2 regions of the Thalassolituus sp. UBA6592 genome follow, and region 1 is predicted to be linked to the other one. Evidence: predicted binding sites of a transcription regulator. Region 1 holds the regulator's gene; the other holds the start of a gene.
What was found. Region 1 encodes FNR, which switches genes on or off when oxygen is low (the NO sensors DNR and NnrR bind a similar motif). Its sites were predicted from a motif close to TTGATNTANATCAA; they were not measured.

Region 1 (8,190 bases):
GCATGGGGCGCTGTACTGGGTGATGAAGGTACCGCCAATATGGTTGAGTACGTTCGCAGCCTGTCTGGTCTGAAGCACGATGCAGCAGCAGCTGAAGCTGCAGCTCCTCAGTTCACTCAGATCTGTGCGGCCTGTCACGGTGCAGACGGTAAAGGCATGCAGCTGCTGGGCGCGCCTAACCTGACTGACGATGTATGGCTGTACGGTGGCTCTTCCAAACAGATCGAGTTCACTCTGAAAAACGGTCGTAACGGTAAGATGCCAGCACACGCAGAAATCCTGGGCAGCAACGCTGACGCCAAGATTCACCTGCTGACTACCTACGTTTACTCTCTGTCTAACGAGTAATCGACGGTAATCTGCGAAGCCCTGTAAATCATTCTGATTTACAGGGTTGAGCTGAGGCAAGAAAACCTGAGAAAAGCGGCTTTTAGCCGCTTTTTTCATAATAGCCTTTCCAAAGAATCTATATAATTGAGCCGTTATATAGAGCGCTGTTGCTCCCTGATCGGGTCAGTTTCCAAAGCGCCGTTCTGCACTCTCAACCCAAGGTGATTTGCCGTTATGAGTAATATTCCGGTCAAAAACGTCGAACCCAAAACCCAGAGCATGTACGAGAAACGTAAAAAGATTTACGTACGTGAAATTCAGGGGGTTTTTCAGAAATTAAGAACCTGGACTCTGTGGGCATTAATGCTCGCTTATTTCGGTACCGCATGGCTGACATGGGAAGGACGACAGGCGGTGTTATTTGACCTCCCTGCCCGTCAGTTCCACGTGCTTGGCATCACCTTCTGGCCGCAGGATTTTATGCTGCTGTCCTGGCTGCTGATTATTTCCGCGTTCGGTCTGTTTACCATTACTAACCTCGCCGGCCGTATCTGGTGTGGTTATACCTGTCCTCAGTCTGCATGGTCTTTTATTTTCATGTGGATTGAAGAAAAAACCGAAGGCAGCCGCAACGCCCGTATTAAGCTCGATAACGAGCCGATGTCCGGCACTAAATTACGCAAAAAAGCGCTGAAACATATCCTCTGGCTGTTCGTCGCTTTCTGGACCGGTGTTACCTTCGTCGGCTATTTCACCCCGATCCGCGAACTGATCCCGGACTTTTTCCAGATGGCCGCCAACCACTGGGCGTATATCTGGATCGGCATTTTTACCGTACTGACTTATCTGAATGCCGGCTGGATGCGTGAGCAGGTATGTATCTACATGTGCCCTTACGCCCGCTTCCAGTCTGTCATGTACGACCGCGACACCCTGGCCGTGTCTTACGACTACAACCGTGGTGAACCACGCGGTAAACGCAGCAAAAAAGCAGCAGATGCAGAACAACAGAACACTCTTGGTGACTGTGTTGACTGCTCGCTGTGTGTGCAGGTGTGTCCGACCGGCATCGATATCCGTGACGGTATGCAGTATCAGTGTATCGGTTGCGCACTGTGTGTGGATGCCTGTGACTCCATCATGGAGAAACTGAATAAACCAAAAGGTCTGGTGCGCTACACCACAGAAAACGAACTGGAAGGTCAGAAGACACATTTCTTCCGTCCGCGTCTGGTTGGTTATGCCGTTGTGATGCTGGTGATGCTGACCGCCTTCTCCTATGCACTGATGACCCGTACCGGTTTCCGTCTCGATATCGAACGTGACCGTGGTGCCCTGTACCAGTGGACTGTGAATGACACAGTGACCAACTCGTACACCGTGAAGCTGATGAACATGTCGCAGAGCGACCGTGAATATCTGCTGACACTGTCCGCTCCGGAAGGTATTACCATGGACGCTGATGAGCACCAGTTCCTGAAAGTAAATGAACTGAAAGAAGTGCTGGTCACACTGGAAATGGATCCGGAAGTTGCCAACCTGAAAGCCACTAAAGTTGATGTGGAATTTGTGGTCAGCGACCCGGCCAGCGGTGAAGAAATTGAACGCGAAGAGACCCGCTTTATTGCGCCGCGTCAGTAAAGCATAAGACCAGAGGCTTTAATCAGAAATTCTGACAAAAGCTGACTGGAGACTGACCGCCCAAGTGGTACACTTGGGCGGTTTTTTATTTGCCCCACAGGTTACATTCTATGAAGTCCGCTGAATCCCATAGCCGCTGGTACAAAGAGCCTATGTTTTATCTGGTCGCCGGTATTCCGTTACTGGCCATTGGCTGGGGCATGGTGATGCTGAATCTGGCCATGACCGGCAGTGACTCTCTGGTGTCTGACAGCTATTACAAAGACGGCGTCAGCTACACCGAAAATAAAGAGGTGCATGAAGCGGCAATGCGTTTACAGGCAAGCGCAGACGCAACCTTCACAGAAGACGAAATTCGCCTCACTCTCAGTGGTTATTTCGATGAATATCCGAATACTCTGAGCCTGCGCCTGATTCATCCGACCATTGAAGACCGCGATCAGACGGTTCTGCTGCAGCGCCTGCCATCCGGTGAGTACGCTGGTGTGAATGAAGTACCACTGCCGGAACGCCGCCATATCTGGCTGGAAAGTCCTGAACAGGGCTGGCGTATCCGCACCACTGAACTGATCGAAGCCGGTAAAGCGATTCATATTCAGGCGCAATGACTCTGAGTCCACAAGATAATCTCTGCTTTCACTGTGGTGAACCTGGTGCAGACGGCGAACGCTGGTCAGTCGTTATTGATGGCCAGCCCCGGGCTATGTGCTGTCCGGGCTGTAAAGCCATTGCCGAAACCATCGTCGCCAGTGGCCTGAAAGACTATTACAAACACCGTACCGAATTGCCGGAACTGACACCGGCAGAATTCGAAGACAGTGACCTCACCGCCCGCGAATCCCTGACTCTGTACGACAGCGACGCCCTGCAACGCAGATTTGTGGCGCGCAATCAGGGTGAAAACGCTGATCTGGCAGAAGCCACCTTCATTATTGACGGCATCAGTTGTGCCGCCTGTGCCTGGCTGATCGAACACCGGGTGAATCAGCTGCCCGGCGTTGAGCAGGCAGTATTGAACCTGTCCAACCACCGTCTGGTGGTGCGCTGGCAGTACGACCGTATTGCCGTCTCCAGCATTGCCGAAGCCATTTACCGGCTGGGCTATAAAGCCTCTCCTTTTTCTGCCACCGAGCAGGAAGAACAGCGCTCACGCGAAGGTAAGCAGGCGATCCGTCGTTTGGCCGTCGCCGGCATCGGCATGATGCAGGTGATGATGATCGCTGTACCACTTTATGTCGGGATGGCGGATCAATACGAATTCTTTATGCGCATGGCGTCGCTGGTACTGACGTTGCCAGTCGTGCTGTATGGCGCTTTCCCGTTTTTTCAGGCGGCGCTCCGCGATCTGCGCACCCGCCATCTGACCATGGACGTGCCGGTATCGCTGGCGATTTTCCTCGCCTTCTGCGCCAGCATCTGGAGCACCATGAATCATGGCAAAGAGGTGTACTTCGACTCGGTCTGCATGTTCACCTTTTTCCTGCTGCTCGGCCGCTTTCTGGAAATGCGCGCCCGCCACCGCATGGGTAAAGCCGGCAACAATCTGATGACTCTGCTGCCCAACGTGGCGCTGAAAGTAGCTGAAGACGGCAGTGAAGAGGTAATCGCCAGCGAAGACATCCGTGTTGGCGATATTCTGCGCCTGAAACCCGGCCACGCCATTCCCGCCGATGGTGTGGTGCTGGAAGGCCGCAGCTCCGTTGATGAAGCCGCCCTCACCGGCGAATACCTGCCGATCCGTAAGGAAAATGGCAGCCAGCTGATTGGCGGTACGTTCAATGTGGAAAGCCCACTGCTGATGAAAGTGACTGCCACCGGGGCCGAAGCCCAGCTGTCGACCATTATGCGTCTGATGGACCGTGCGCAGCAGGAAAAGCCACGCATTGCTTTAATCGCTGACACGGTCGCCAGCCGCTTTGTACTGGCGGTGCTGATCGTATCGGTTTCTGTATTCAGCTACTGGTGGCTGGCCGGCAATGCCGATGCCTTCTTTATTGCGCTCAGTGTGCTGGTTGTTACCTGCCCCTGCGCGCTGTCGCTGGCAACGCCAACCGCACTCACCGCCGCCACCGCCACGTTGCGCGAACGCGGCCTGCTGATCAGTAAGGGCCACGTGCTGGAAGTACTGAACAAGGTGAACCGCGTGGTGTTCGATAAAACCGGTACCCTGACCCAGGGACGCCTGACACTGGAAGACGTTATTCCTCTGGCGGACATCGGCAAAGAGCAGCTGGAATCCCTCGCTGCAGGGCTTGAGCGTCATTCTACTCACCCCATCGCCCGTGCCTTCCGTCGTGCTGATTGCGCCGATGTGAGTCAGGTCGAACAAATTCCCGGCAAAGGCATCATTGGTTTATGGCAATCACAATCGCTGCGCCTCGGTCACGCTGACTTTGCCTGGCCAGAGAATACACCGGCAGAACCAGATCGCCGTGCCAGCGGGCAGTGGCTGCTGCTGGCTAATGATGAACAGCCTTTGGGCTGGTTCCGCCTTGATGACAGCGTACGGCGTCAAGCCGACCGGCTGATTGATGGCCTTATGGACCGCGGTATTCAGGTTTCGTTACTAACCGGCGACCCGGGTGAAGCAGGTCCGCGCCTGGCGCAACAACTGGGCATTGATGATGTCCGTCGTGGTGTTTCGCCGGAAGAGAAACTTGCAGCGGTACGCCAATGGCAGCAGCAAGGGGAAATCGTGATGATGGTCGGCGACGGCATTAACGACGTTCCTGTGCTGGCCGGAGCTGATATCGCCCTGGCAGTGAACGAAGCCTCAGATCTGGCCAAAACCAACGCTGACGCCATGCTCACCAATGGCCGGCTGGAAACCCTGCTGGCTGCCATCGATGGTGCCGCTAAAACCCGCCGCATAATCATGCAGAACATCGGCTGGGCTTTACTGTACAATCTGATCGCTCTGCCGGTTGCTGCCGCAGGCTATATTCCGCCCTGGGCAGCTGCCATTGGCATGTCACTCAGTTCACTGCTGGTAGTGACCAATGCTCTGCGGCTCACCCGCCTGCCGGGTGCACGCGATGATTCTCAGGTATAGGTCTTTTCGTTTATGGATATTATTTACGCGCTGGTTCCGCTTTCTATTCTGCTGATTGGTATCGCCGTTGCGGTATTTTTCTGGGCAGTGAAAAGCGGTCAGTTCGATGATATGGACTCTCCGGCACACCGCATTCTGTTCGATGACGATGATCTCCCTACCCGCCAGGACAGCGAGCTGAAAAAAGCGGATTCAGAATCCACTGACAAACTGCCTGACTGAGTTATGACTGAACCTCTCTCTCTGCTGACTGCCTTTCTGCTCGGTGTTTTCGGTTCCAGCCATTGCGTGGTTATGTGTGGTGGTATTTCCGCCGCCATTGGCGCCCGCGCCGGCGAGCACCGCATCCGCGCATCTCTGCTATTTAATAGCGGCCGGATATTCAGTTATGCCATTGCCGGCCTGATCGTTTCTTTCGCCGGTTTATGGCTGGCGCAGCAGAATCATATTCTCATGCTGGTTCTGCGCTCTGTCGCAGCCATTATGCTGATTCTGATGGGTCTCTATGTGGCCCGCTGGTCGATGCTGCTCACCCGTTTTGAACAGGTGGGTAACCTGTTATGGAAACGTCTGCAGCCGCTGACTGTGCGCTTTATGCAATCGGAAAAAAGCAGCGATCAGCTGTTACTGGGGATGCTCTGGGGCTGGCTTCCGTGCGGTCTCGTCTATAGCACACTGAGCTGGGTAGCCGCCAATGGTGACCCTTTGATGGGGCCATTATCCATGCTGGCATTTGGCGCCGGTACCCTGCCTGCACTGTTCGCTACAACACTGGCCGGCAGCATGATCAGTGGTCTTTCAGCTAACACCCATGTGCGCCGTTTTGCTGGCCTTATGCTGATCGTTTACGGCCTGTGGACCGGCTGGAGCGTGTGGTTTCAGCACTGACAGAGCCCTTGACAGATTTGTCTATGAGGCAGAATATGAGCCCCACTTTTAGTCTTTGTAATCCTTATTGACAGTAAGGTCATTAACGGGAACTTGCTATGAAACCGACGACAGCCGCTCATGCACCACTACGGGGCACCCAGCCACACTGCCAGACCTGCTCACTGAATGCACTTTGCCTGCCTCTGTCTCTGAATGATTCCGATATGGAGCGTCTGGACGACATCATCCGTCGTGGACGCCCTATTCAGAAAGGTCAGTTGTTGTTCCAGCAGGGTGAAGACTTCCAATCCGTATTTGCTGTACGCACCGGCGCGCTGAAAACCTACACGCTGGCCAGCAATGGCGAAGAGCAGATCACAGGGTTTCACCTGGCGTCTGAACTGGTTGGTCTGGCCGGCTATGACAATGGCAACTACCCGCTGACCGCTAAAGCACTGGAAACCACCACGGTGTGTGAAATTCCGCTGACTCAGCTGGAAAGCCTGGCTGACGATCTGCCGGATCTGCGCAAACAGCTGATGCGTACCATGGGTACTGAAATCCGTCATGACCAGAACATGATGCTGCTGCTGAGTAAGAAAAATGCGGAAGAGCGCGTAGCATCCTTCCTGCTGGATATTTCTCTGCGCTATCAGCGCCGTGGTTTCTCTGCGACTCAGTTCCGTCTGCCGATGTCCCGCGTTGATATCAGTAATTATCTCGGCCTGGCGGTGGAAACGATCAGTCGTGTGTTTACCCGCTTCCAGAAGAACGGCCTGATTGAAACTCAGGGTAAAGAAGTCATTCTGCAGGATCCCGATACTCTGTATGAACTGGCAGGCCTGAACGAAACTCAGGAATGTGAATTTAAAGAAGACGAATAATTCGCTTCTTCTCCATAAGAACCGGTCTCTGACCGGTTTTTTTATGTCTGTAAACTGGTATGGGAAATGCAACTTCCCGAAGACAGAGCAAAAAATGACGCCAGTGCCCTGATCCATTGGTAGAAAAGCGACACAAGGCGGTTTTTCTGTTCTAAGCTGTCAGTAATATGACCTGTTGGCCCTTTTGGCCCAGGGGAGGAAATGATGGGAATATGTGCAAAAGAGCTGCTGCGCTGGGTTATTGAACCAACGCTGCAACGTATCGGTGTTTCGACACCCGGAGCAGCTCAGTTGCTGTTGGCCACCGCCGCTCAGGAATCAAAGCTGGGCGCTCACCTGCGCACTGACGGCCAGCGTGGACTGGGAATTTATCAGATTCAGGCGCTGACGCATCGCCACGTTTGGGATGATTATCTGGTACACAGTCCGGAACTGGCCAGTACGGTACGGGGATTGGCAAGCCAGCATGACTTTCTCAATCAGCCCCATGCAGAACTGACCACCAATCTGTCCTACGCCACTGCCATCGCCTGGTTTATTTACGCCCGCAACAAAGATTTCAAATTACCAAGCAATGCAACAGCAGAGGATTTTGCCCTGTGCTGGAAGCGTTTTTACCACCCGAAAAGCGATGTTTCGACCAAAGAGTTCTGTGAACGCTATCGCGAGCTTGCAGCCGATTGCGAAGAAGCCGCCTGAAAAATTGAAATACCCGAAAACCATATAAATAAAAACGGGCGGATGCACTGAAAGTGCCCGCCCGTTTTTCTGTCCGCTCTGACAGCCGCTGACCATTCACCGACTGTCAGCAGCCGCCCGGCAAAGGGATCAGCTTTTACCCATGGTCTTCATTTTTTCGACCACTTCCACATCAGAATCCATACGCTGCAGCGCTTCCATAACCGAGCTGATACTGGTGTGGTTTTCACGGATCTGCTGACCGGCGGAAATCGACGACGTTAACAGATTCTCCAGTTCCGAACTGAGAGTCCCGCTGCTTTCCAGAATCGCATTGAGGAAGTTTTCAGTTTCAGTAATGGCAAACTGAATGGCCGCGGTAGAGTCGGTAACACCGGTAATGGTTTTCTCGGTTTTATTGAGACTATCCTGGGTGGTATGCGACAGTTGACGCACTTCATCTGCCACCACAGCAAAACCACGACCCGCATCCCCTGCCCGCGCAGCTTCAATGGCAGCGTTAAGTGCCAACAGGTTGGTCTGCTCGGCAATCCCTGAGATCACACTGAGAATTTTCAGCACTTCCTCAGAGCTGTCTTTCAGCTTGTTGACCGTATCGTGCAACTGATGACGGTCTTTGGTCTGGTTTTCAATATCCGCAGAGAAGGTTCCAAACCGTGACTGAATATCTTTCAACACCGTACCGGTCTGATTTGCATAACCGGATACCTGATC
Region 2 (8,190 bases), on a different contig from region 1:
ACGCCGAAGGCCGTCTGGTACTGTGTGATGCCCTGACTGAAGCCGTCAGCGAAAACCCGGAACTGGTGGTTGATTACGCCACCCTGACCGGTGCCGCCCGGGTCGCCTTAGGCACCGAACTGCCGGGCTTCTTCACCAATCAGCTGCAACTGTCATCAGACCTGATGCAGGTTGGTCAGAAAGTTTCGGACCCGGTGTGGAATCTGCCGCTGCATCAGCCGTACAAAGACTTCCTGAAAAGTGATATCGCCGATATGACCAACTGCGCAGCGACACCTTTCGGTGGTGCCATTACCGCAGCTCTGTATCTGGAGCACTTTGTGGAAGAAACCCCCTGGGTACACTTTGATGTCATGGCGTGGAACAACCGCAAACTCAGCGGCCGTCCGGTGGGCGGTGAAGCCATGGGCATGCGCGCGGTATTTGAATACCTGAGCAATCGTTTTGGCGATGCCTGAGTAAGGCAGCGATAACGGGCACAAAAAACCGGGATTATCCCGGTTTTTTATGCGTGCCCTGAGGCGATATGAAGTTAAATCATAGCCATATTAATCAGATGTGAGCCGGTAATAAATGAAGCTGACACTGCAACCTGGGGCTCCATTTTCAGGGTATCCAGATTCAGCGCCGCAATATCTGCCTGACGCCCACAACTGACCCAGACACACTGACGATCTTCCGACAGAGCAACACCGCGTACATTTTCGGTTAGCAGATGGCCGCGGTATTCGAGTTTACTCATGGACCATAAGGTCAGCATACCCGGTGTTGGGTGAGTGACAATAAACAGATCTCGTTCAGGTACAACTTCTATGCTCAATGATTCCCCAAGCATATTGTTCACCACGGCTGCCGGCTCTTTCATTGGCTGCAGATCGCCACTGCCGGTGAAGACACTGACGGCCCCCCGGTAACGCTGGTCCAGCCCCAGTCTTGGCGCCGAAACGACCACTGCCCTGTGATCCGCCAACGGAAACAGATGGCCCGTGTTAAAGGCAGGATCAGGCATTTCTGCCTGCTCCAGTAATTTCTGTGTTTTTACGTCGATATAACACAGGGATCCGGCCACACCGCTGCTTCTGGTTCCACCGCCATTGGTAACCATCAATACCGAATCATTTTCAATCAAACGGCACTCATGTGGGTTATCGCCATAAGTCGGAAAATCGCCCAGATACGCCAGGGTTTTCGGATCGCGAATACCAATTGCCCCCTTACCATCCGGCGAAGTCTCCGTCGAAAACAGATACTGATCGTCGCGGCTACAGGCACCATGACCATAGAACTGACGCTGCTTAACCGGAGGAATAGTCTGCACCACTTCCATAGCGTCCAGATCAAGCAGGGCAGCGCCATTACCGATTTTTTCAAAACTGTACACCAGCGTTTTACGTCTGGGCGAGAAGGCAAAACCGTGGGGAAAGAAATCTGTCTTAATGGTCTGAATACTGTCTTTATGAGGATTCACCACAGACAGCACATACTCCATTGGCGACTCAAGGGAACGCTTAAAACGACCTCCCCCCCAGCAGCAGATCTGTACTGCGGGTTCGGGCCTGAACTGACATTGGCAACAGCGCAGCGGAAGCAAGTAATGCCGAACGCTTCAGAAACAAGCGCCGGCGGATATCCGCCAGGGAAGTATTTTTCACAGACCATCCTTAACTTTAAAACCTGAAACGATTGTCCGGCATCGTCGGGCGATGCTCAACACCTGCTCTTGTCAGAGGTCAACGAGTCTGACGGAAAGAGCGGGCAACTGTCTGATTCAGGGATAAAAACGCCTCAGCGGACCGCGCCACAGCAACATCTGCTTCCCTATGGTATTGATCGAATCTGATCCTGCCCTGTTTTGATTCCTGTGCTGCCTTCCTTTCTGGCAGCACAAGCGGCGCCCCCGGGCTTTGCACTGCCTGGGGGCGCTGTTCACAACGTCCGGTTTCACCAAAAACCAACGAGAAATCAGCCGCTTATCTATCTTCAGCTATCTAACCCTTACAAAAAGACACTGAGCCTGGACTCAGCATGGCGCACATCTTGAATATTCTCTTCAGGAATTTTTATTTCAGATTTGGGTACCAAATTCTCCAACCGATAGCCATGACAGACTCAATGACAGATACAGCCAGCGCAGCGCCAGTACAGGAGAACACAATTCGGCAGGAGAACACCCACCCGCAGGATACCCTGCGTCTGCTCGGTCTGGATTTTGGCTCCACCACCAGCAGCATGATGTTGGCGGAAGTGCGCGTTGGCCGCCACAGTCTGGATGGTCGCATGGGCTTCAGCGAACCGCGTATGCTGCTGCAGAGTGAGCCGGTATTTACGCCCTTTACCATGGCCGAGCTGCTCGACGAATCGCGCATTAACGCGCTGCTGGATGAATGGCTGAGCGCCGCTGACTGGCGTTCAGACGCAGCTCCTGGTCAGCCAGACATACAGGTGGCCGGTGCTGCCCTGATTACTGGTCTGGCCGCGCGCAGTGAAAATGTGCAGCTGCTGACGGATATGATCAGTCGCCGTCTGGGCAACAGTCTGATTGCAACCGCCGACGACCCCGGACTCGAATCCTGGCTGGCGTTTATGGGCAGCTGCGCCACATTAAGCCGCCACCACAGCACGCGGGCACTGATCAATCTGGATATCGGCGGCGGTACAACGAATCCGGCTCAGGGATTAAACGGGCAGGTATTTGACTGTGGCTGCTTTTATATCGGTGCCCGCCATCTGACCTTTGTGCCGGGCACCTATACGCTGCTGTCATTTTCCTCATTCGGCTCATTACTGCTGCAATATCTCGGTTGTGAAAAACAACCGGGCGACACGCTGAACACAGATGAAGTAGACGCCGTAGTGAATTTTTACGTCACCGCGCTGGAATTTATTGCCCTTGGCGATATGAGTTTTTTTCAGCGCTCGCCGTTGCATAAAAGCTTATTACAGATGCCTTTTACACCAGCGGCCAATGCCGGCACCCACCCTCTGATAACGTTTTCCGGCGGTGTCGGTGAAATTATTTACCAACATGAACGTACCGGTGAGTGGCCAGCGCAGACCTGCTACGGTGATCTTGGTGTGGTTCTGGCACAGGGAATTATCGCCTCGCCTTTGCTGGCCGCCGATTTACGGCACCAACCGGAGCACGCGGGGCGTGCCACCGTCATGGGGCTCACACTGCACAGCTGTGATGTGTCCGGCAGCAGCCTCTATCTGTCTGACCCCGGACGTCTGCCGCTCAATGATCTGCCAATCATTTCCCGTTTGCCGGCCAACACAGAAGCGGATGGCTGGCACCGTGCTGTCCGCCTGGCGATGAGCTCGGTCAGCGGCGCCTGCATCAGTATCGAAGACAGCCGGGATATCCTGCCGCAAGGGATCAAAACCCTGGCACACACGATCCGCAACGCTCTGGATGAAGCCCGCTATCCGCTGACTCAGCCGCTGGTTTTATTAATGGATTCGAATCTGGGCAAGGCTCTTGGTCAGTACATTACCGACTGGGGAAAAGAAAATCGCTGCCTGTACGTGATCGACGAAGTACCGCTGCGCGATGCCCGCTTCGTGCAGATAGGAAAGCCATATCAGCATATCGTGCCGGTGTCTTTTTTCGGCATGAATTAACCATGAATACGACCCGATAACGCATAAACATAAATCAGACATTCGCAGGGAGATCGGTATGAAAGCGCTCAGCCCCATCAGTGACATCGCACTGCCCGTGGTTACCACGGCAGCGGACTCCGCTATTGAATTACGCACCAGCGACTTACTCACTATCGAACTAATGGGCGCAAGCTACCCGTTCCGCAATTTAAAGCACCTGCTCGGTGCCGCCGATATCAGCAAAGCAGGTGAACGTATTGCGGGCCTTGCCGCGACGGATGAAGTTGAACGCGAAGCTGCACGTAAACTGCTTTCCGGTCTGACCCTGCAGCAGCTGTACGATATGCCATTAACAGACAACCGTGGCCGGATCGACGACATCATGCGCGTTAATTACGATATCGATCCGGAGAAATTTTCATCCATAAAAGACCTGACACTGGGCCAGTTAAAAAACCACCTGCTGGCCAGCAAAGGCGACGAAATCCGTGCCATGGGCAGAGCCATGACTGGCGTTATGGTCTCGGCGCTGACCAAACTGCTGGACGTACACGAGTTAATTCTGCTGGCCAAACGCCTGAAAAAAGGCGCCTCGGCCAAAGCCCGTACCCGGGTCGGTTTAAGCGGCACCCTGTCATCGCGGCTGCAGCCCAATCATCCTACCGATAATTTATCCGGCATCACCATGCTGGCCTACACCGGATTATCCATGGGCGCCGGCGATGCCCTGCTGGGATTAAACCCGGCCATTGATACCGTCGAGAACATCAGTGCCACCCTGCATCACCTGGATAAAATCCGCCGTGATACCGGAGCGCCAACCCAGATCTGCGTGCTGTCACATATTAAAACGCAGCTCGCCTGCTTAGAGCAGGGGGCTCCGGTTGAGATTATGTTCCAGAGCCTGGCAGGTACAGAGCGCACATTAACCGAAGAATTCGACGTAACCGTAGAGCTGCTCGACCACGCCTACAACACCATGCGCGAACACGGTCCGCTGCAGGCAGAAGGCGCAGAAAATATGATGTACTTCGAAACGGGCCAGGGCAGCGAGCTGACGTACAACAAACACGACGGCATCGACATGACCACCTGCGAGGCGCTGTGTTACGGCCTGGCGCGCCGCTATTCGCCGTTTATGGTGAATAACGTCACCGGCTTTATTGGCCCGGAAACCCACGTCGATAACTTTGAAATGACCTACTCCTGTCTGCAGGATCATTTCATGGGAAAAATGATGGGACTGCCGATGGGCATGGCGCCCTGTTTTACCCTGCATTCACAGATCACTGCCGAAGGTCAGCAGATGGCAACCGAGCTGCTGACCGCCGCCGGCGCCAATTTCTTTATGGATGTATATCTCGGCAACGACCGCATGCTGGCGTATTTCGATACCAGCGGCCATGACGATCAGACCATGCGCGAAACCTATGAACTGGAACCCGCGCCGGAATATCTCCAATGGGCGCTGTCGCGTGGTATTTTTCAGCGTGATGATGAAGGCCTGATTCAACGCGGTCCGAACTGGGGCAAACCGCAGCAGTTCTGCCAGTCAGAGCTGGATTATCAACGCCTGCTGGAATCCGTTCCTGCCGCCTACGGTTTTGATAACGCCGGACCGCGCCCAACCGATGAGGTCACGCGCACACTGCGCTCTAACCAGGCGATCGCGCGGGAAGCCATTTATGCCGATCTCGACCGTGAATTATTATCCGCCATCGGGCCGCAACGCTGGCTGGCAACAGAGGCCAGCGATAAGCATGAACATCTCAGCAATCCGGAACTGGGCTCGCATTTAAGTGCCGACAGTCTGGCATCACTGCAGAACGAAAACACCGATGTGCAAATTGTGATCTCCGACGGCCTGAGTGCCGAAGCTGTCCATCACAATATTCCTCTGCTGATTCCGGTCCTCAATGACGGTCTGGCCAGTCGCGACTACAAAACCGGCATGACCACGGTCGTCCCTTACGGCCGGGTCAAGCTGTGTGAACCCATTGGTGAAGCGCTGAATACCCGGCTGGTGATTCTGCTGATTGGTGAGCGCCCCGGAGGGGACGCCCAGGCGTCGCGCAGTCTGTCGGCGTATTTTGCCTATCAGGTATCCGCTGCAGATAAAACAGAAGCTGCGGCTTTCAGCGGCAACGCCGATATCCGCTGGGAATACACGGTCATTTCTAATATTTACAGCGGTGGCCTGCCGCCGCTGGAAGCCGGAGCTGTTATTGCAGAAAAAGCCATGCAGATTCTCAGCTTCGGTGCCGCCGGTAACCGTCTTGAAGCAAAACTGAAACAATCTGCGGCGTAAAAAATCCGCAAGCTGTAACCCCGCGTGACAACATCCGTGTTGCGCGGGGCTTTTCTTTTCCCGCTGTTTTTCTGCAGCTATTCAGGCTGTCATCATCCTGTCAGATTTTGATCGCCATTGTCGTTTTATGCCTATGCGTACTGTTTATAATTGTGCGAACCAATGGTCAGGCCATTACGTGTTATTACCAATACCCCTTAAACTGTCTTGCTCAAATTACGCAACAATAAAAAAATATTTACGATTATTTGCAAAATAATCTGCCTGCACACAATCAGTCGTTTAAAACCTTGCCGCACATCAAGAGGTACAGGTACCTTCCGGCGCTACTTTAGCCATGTCCGGTTTGGCAATCTTCTGTCTGACAATGCTCCGTTTATCTGTGCTCTGTCTAACGATGCCTGACGAGGACATTCATTCTGATTTTCATGGAGAACCCTCACATGGCTGCAAGTACTTTTTATATTCCGGCAATTAACCTGATGGGCAGCGGCTGCCTGAAAGACGCGGCAACCGCTGTTGAATCCTACGGCTGGAAAAAAGCACTGATTGTGACAGATGCGCCACTGGTCAAACTTGGCGTCGTAGGTCAGGTCGCAGAACTGCTGTCCAAGCATGGGGTGACCTCTGTTGTTTATGATGAAGTTAAACCGAACCCGAATGTCACCAACGTTGAACACGGCCTGAAAGTGTTGAAAGAAAATGAGTGTGACTTTGTTATTTCTCTCGGTGGTGGTTCACCCCACGACTGTGCCAAAGCCATTGCTCTGGTCGCCACTAACGGTGGTGCAATTACCGATTATGAAGGTGTCGATCAATCGGCCAAGCCTCAGCTGCCTCTGGTTGCCATTAACACCACCGCCGGTACCGCCAGTGAGATGACGCGTTTCTGCATCATCACCGATGACAGCCGTCACGTGAAAATGGCCATCGTTGATAAGCACACCACGCCAGTGCTGTCGGTTAATGACTCTGACCTGATGCTGGGTATGCCACCGTCACTGACTGCGGCTACCGGTATGGATGCACTGACCCACGCTATTGAAGCCTACGTATCCACCGCAGCAACGCCGATCACCGATGCCTGTGCGCTGCAGGCCGTGACCCTGATCAGCAACAACCTGCGCACCGCGGTAAAAGAAGGCAGCAATGCCGAAGCGCGCGAGAAAATGGCTTATGCCGAATTTCTTGCCGGTATGGCGTTCAACAATGCTTCTCTGGGTTACGTGCACGCCATGGCGCACCAGCTGGGCGGTTTTTACGATCTGCCACACGGTGTCTGTAACGCCATTCTGCTGCCTCATGTACAGACTTTTAATGCACAGGTTGCAGCAGAGCGCCTGGGCGATGTGGCCAAAGCTATGGGTTGTGATGTGGCGGGTAAATCTGCTGACGACGCAGCGGCCGTCTGCATCGACGCTATCCGCACTCTGGCAGCCGATGTTGATATTCCGGCCGGTGTTGCTCAGCTGGGTATGAAGGAAGAAGACATCCCGACTCTGGCAGAAAACGCCATGAAAGATGCCTGTGGTGTAACCAACCCGATCCAGCCAACCTTTGAACAGGTGTGCGAAATCTTCAAAAGCGCTATGTAATGCGCAACCAATGCGTGTAACAGGCAGATACACATATAAAAAGGCGCGCATTATGCGCGCTTTTTTAAATGTGGAAGAAAGACATGTTAATGGTGCTTTTGAATACACGACCAGAGCACCCGAACGACCGAAAAATAAACTGGCCGGAACTGTGCTCAGATACAGAGGCTGTAAGGAGTACTCATGCAACACCACAGTGGTGATTTTAAATTAATTCCGGCGCTTGTCAGTCTCGCCATCACTCTGATGATCTGGTTCGTTATTCCGGTACCGGAAGGCGTATCAGCCTCAGCCTGGCATTTGCTGGCACTGTTCGTAGGTACCATCGCCGCCATTATTGGTAAAGTCATGCCGATTGGTGCTGTGGCCATGGTAGCGATTACAGCGGTTGCTATTACCGGCGTAACCAATGACAGTCCGAAAGGCGCCATCGCCGATGCCCTCAGTGGTTTTTCCAATTCACTGATTTGGCTGATCGGTATTGCCATTATGATTTCCCGTGGTCTGATTAAAACCGGCCTCGGTAACCGTGTGGGCTATCACTTTATTGCCTGGTTCGGTAACCGTACGTTAGGGGTTGGCTATGCACTGGCTTTATCCGAACTGGTTCTGGCACCAGTGACTCCAAGCAACACCGCCCGTGGTGGCGGCATTATTCACCCGATTATGAAATCCATTGCCGGC

Region 2: yiaY (L-threonine dehydrogenase) is a predicted target of FNR. The motif match lies at 6,202-6,215, and genes of this name have one in related genera.

The regions. Positions count from the first base shown of each region.
Region 1 covers NZ_DJIO01000038.1:16,591-24,780, forward strand. The annotation lists gene ccoP (cytochrome-c oxidase, cbb3-type subunit III) at 1-348, shown strand, start outside; gene ccoG (cytochrome c oxidase accessory protein CcoG) at 565-1,971, shown strand; gene B2Z72_RS03345 (FixH family protein) at 2,082-2,579, shown strand; gene B2Z72_RS03350 (heavy metal translocating P-type ATPase) at 2,576-5,023, shown strand; gene ccoS (cbb3-type cytochrome oxidase assembly protein CcoS) at 5,036-5,245, shown strand; gene B2Z72_RS03360 (sulfite exporter TauE/SafE family protein) at 5,249-5,911, shown strand; gene fnr (fumarate/nitrate reduction transcriptional regulator Fnr) at 6,010-6,777, shown strand; gene B2Z72_RS03370 (hypothetical protein) at 6,979-7,476, shown strand; gene B2Z72_RS03375 (methyl-accepting chemotaxis protein) at 7,606-8,190, opposite strand, start outside.
Region 2 covers NZ_DJIO01000067.1:49,125-57,314, forward strand. The annotation lists gene B2Z72_RS06475 (leucyl aminopeptidase family protein) at 1-458, shown strand, start outside; gene B2Z72_RS06480 (DUF1513 domain-containing protein) at 533-1,489, opposite strand; gene B2Z72_RS06485 (ethanolamine ammonia-lyase reactivating factor EutA) at 2,113-3,621, shown strand; gene eutB (ethanolamine ammonia-lyase subunit EutB) at 3,680-5,911, shown strand; gene yiaY (L-threonine dehydrogenase) at 6,355-7,506, shown strand; gene B2Z72_RS06500 (anion permease) at 7,690-8,190, shown strand, end outside.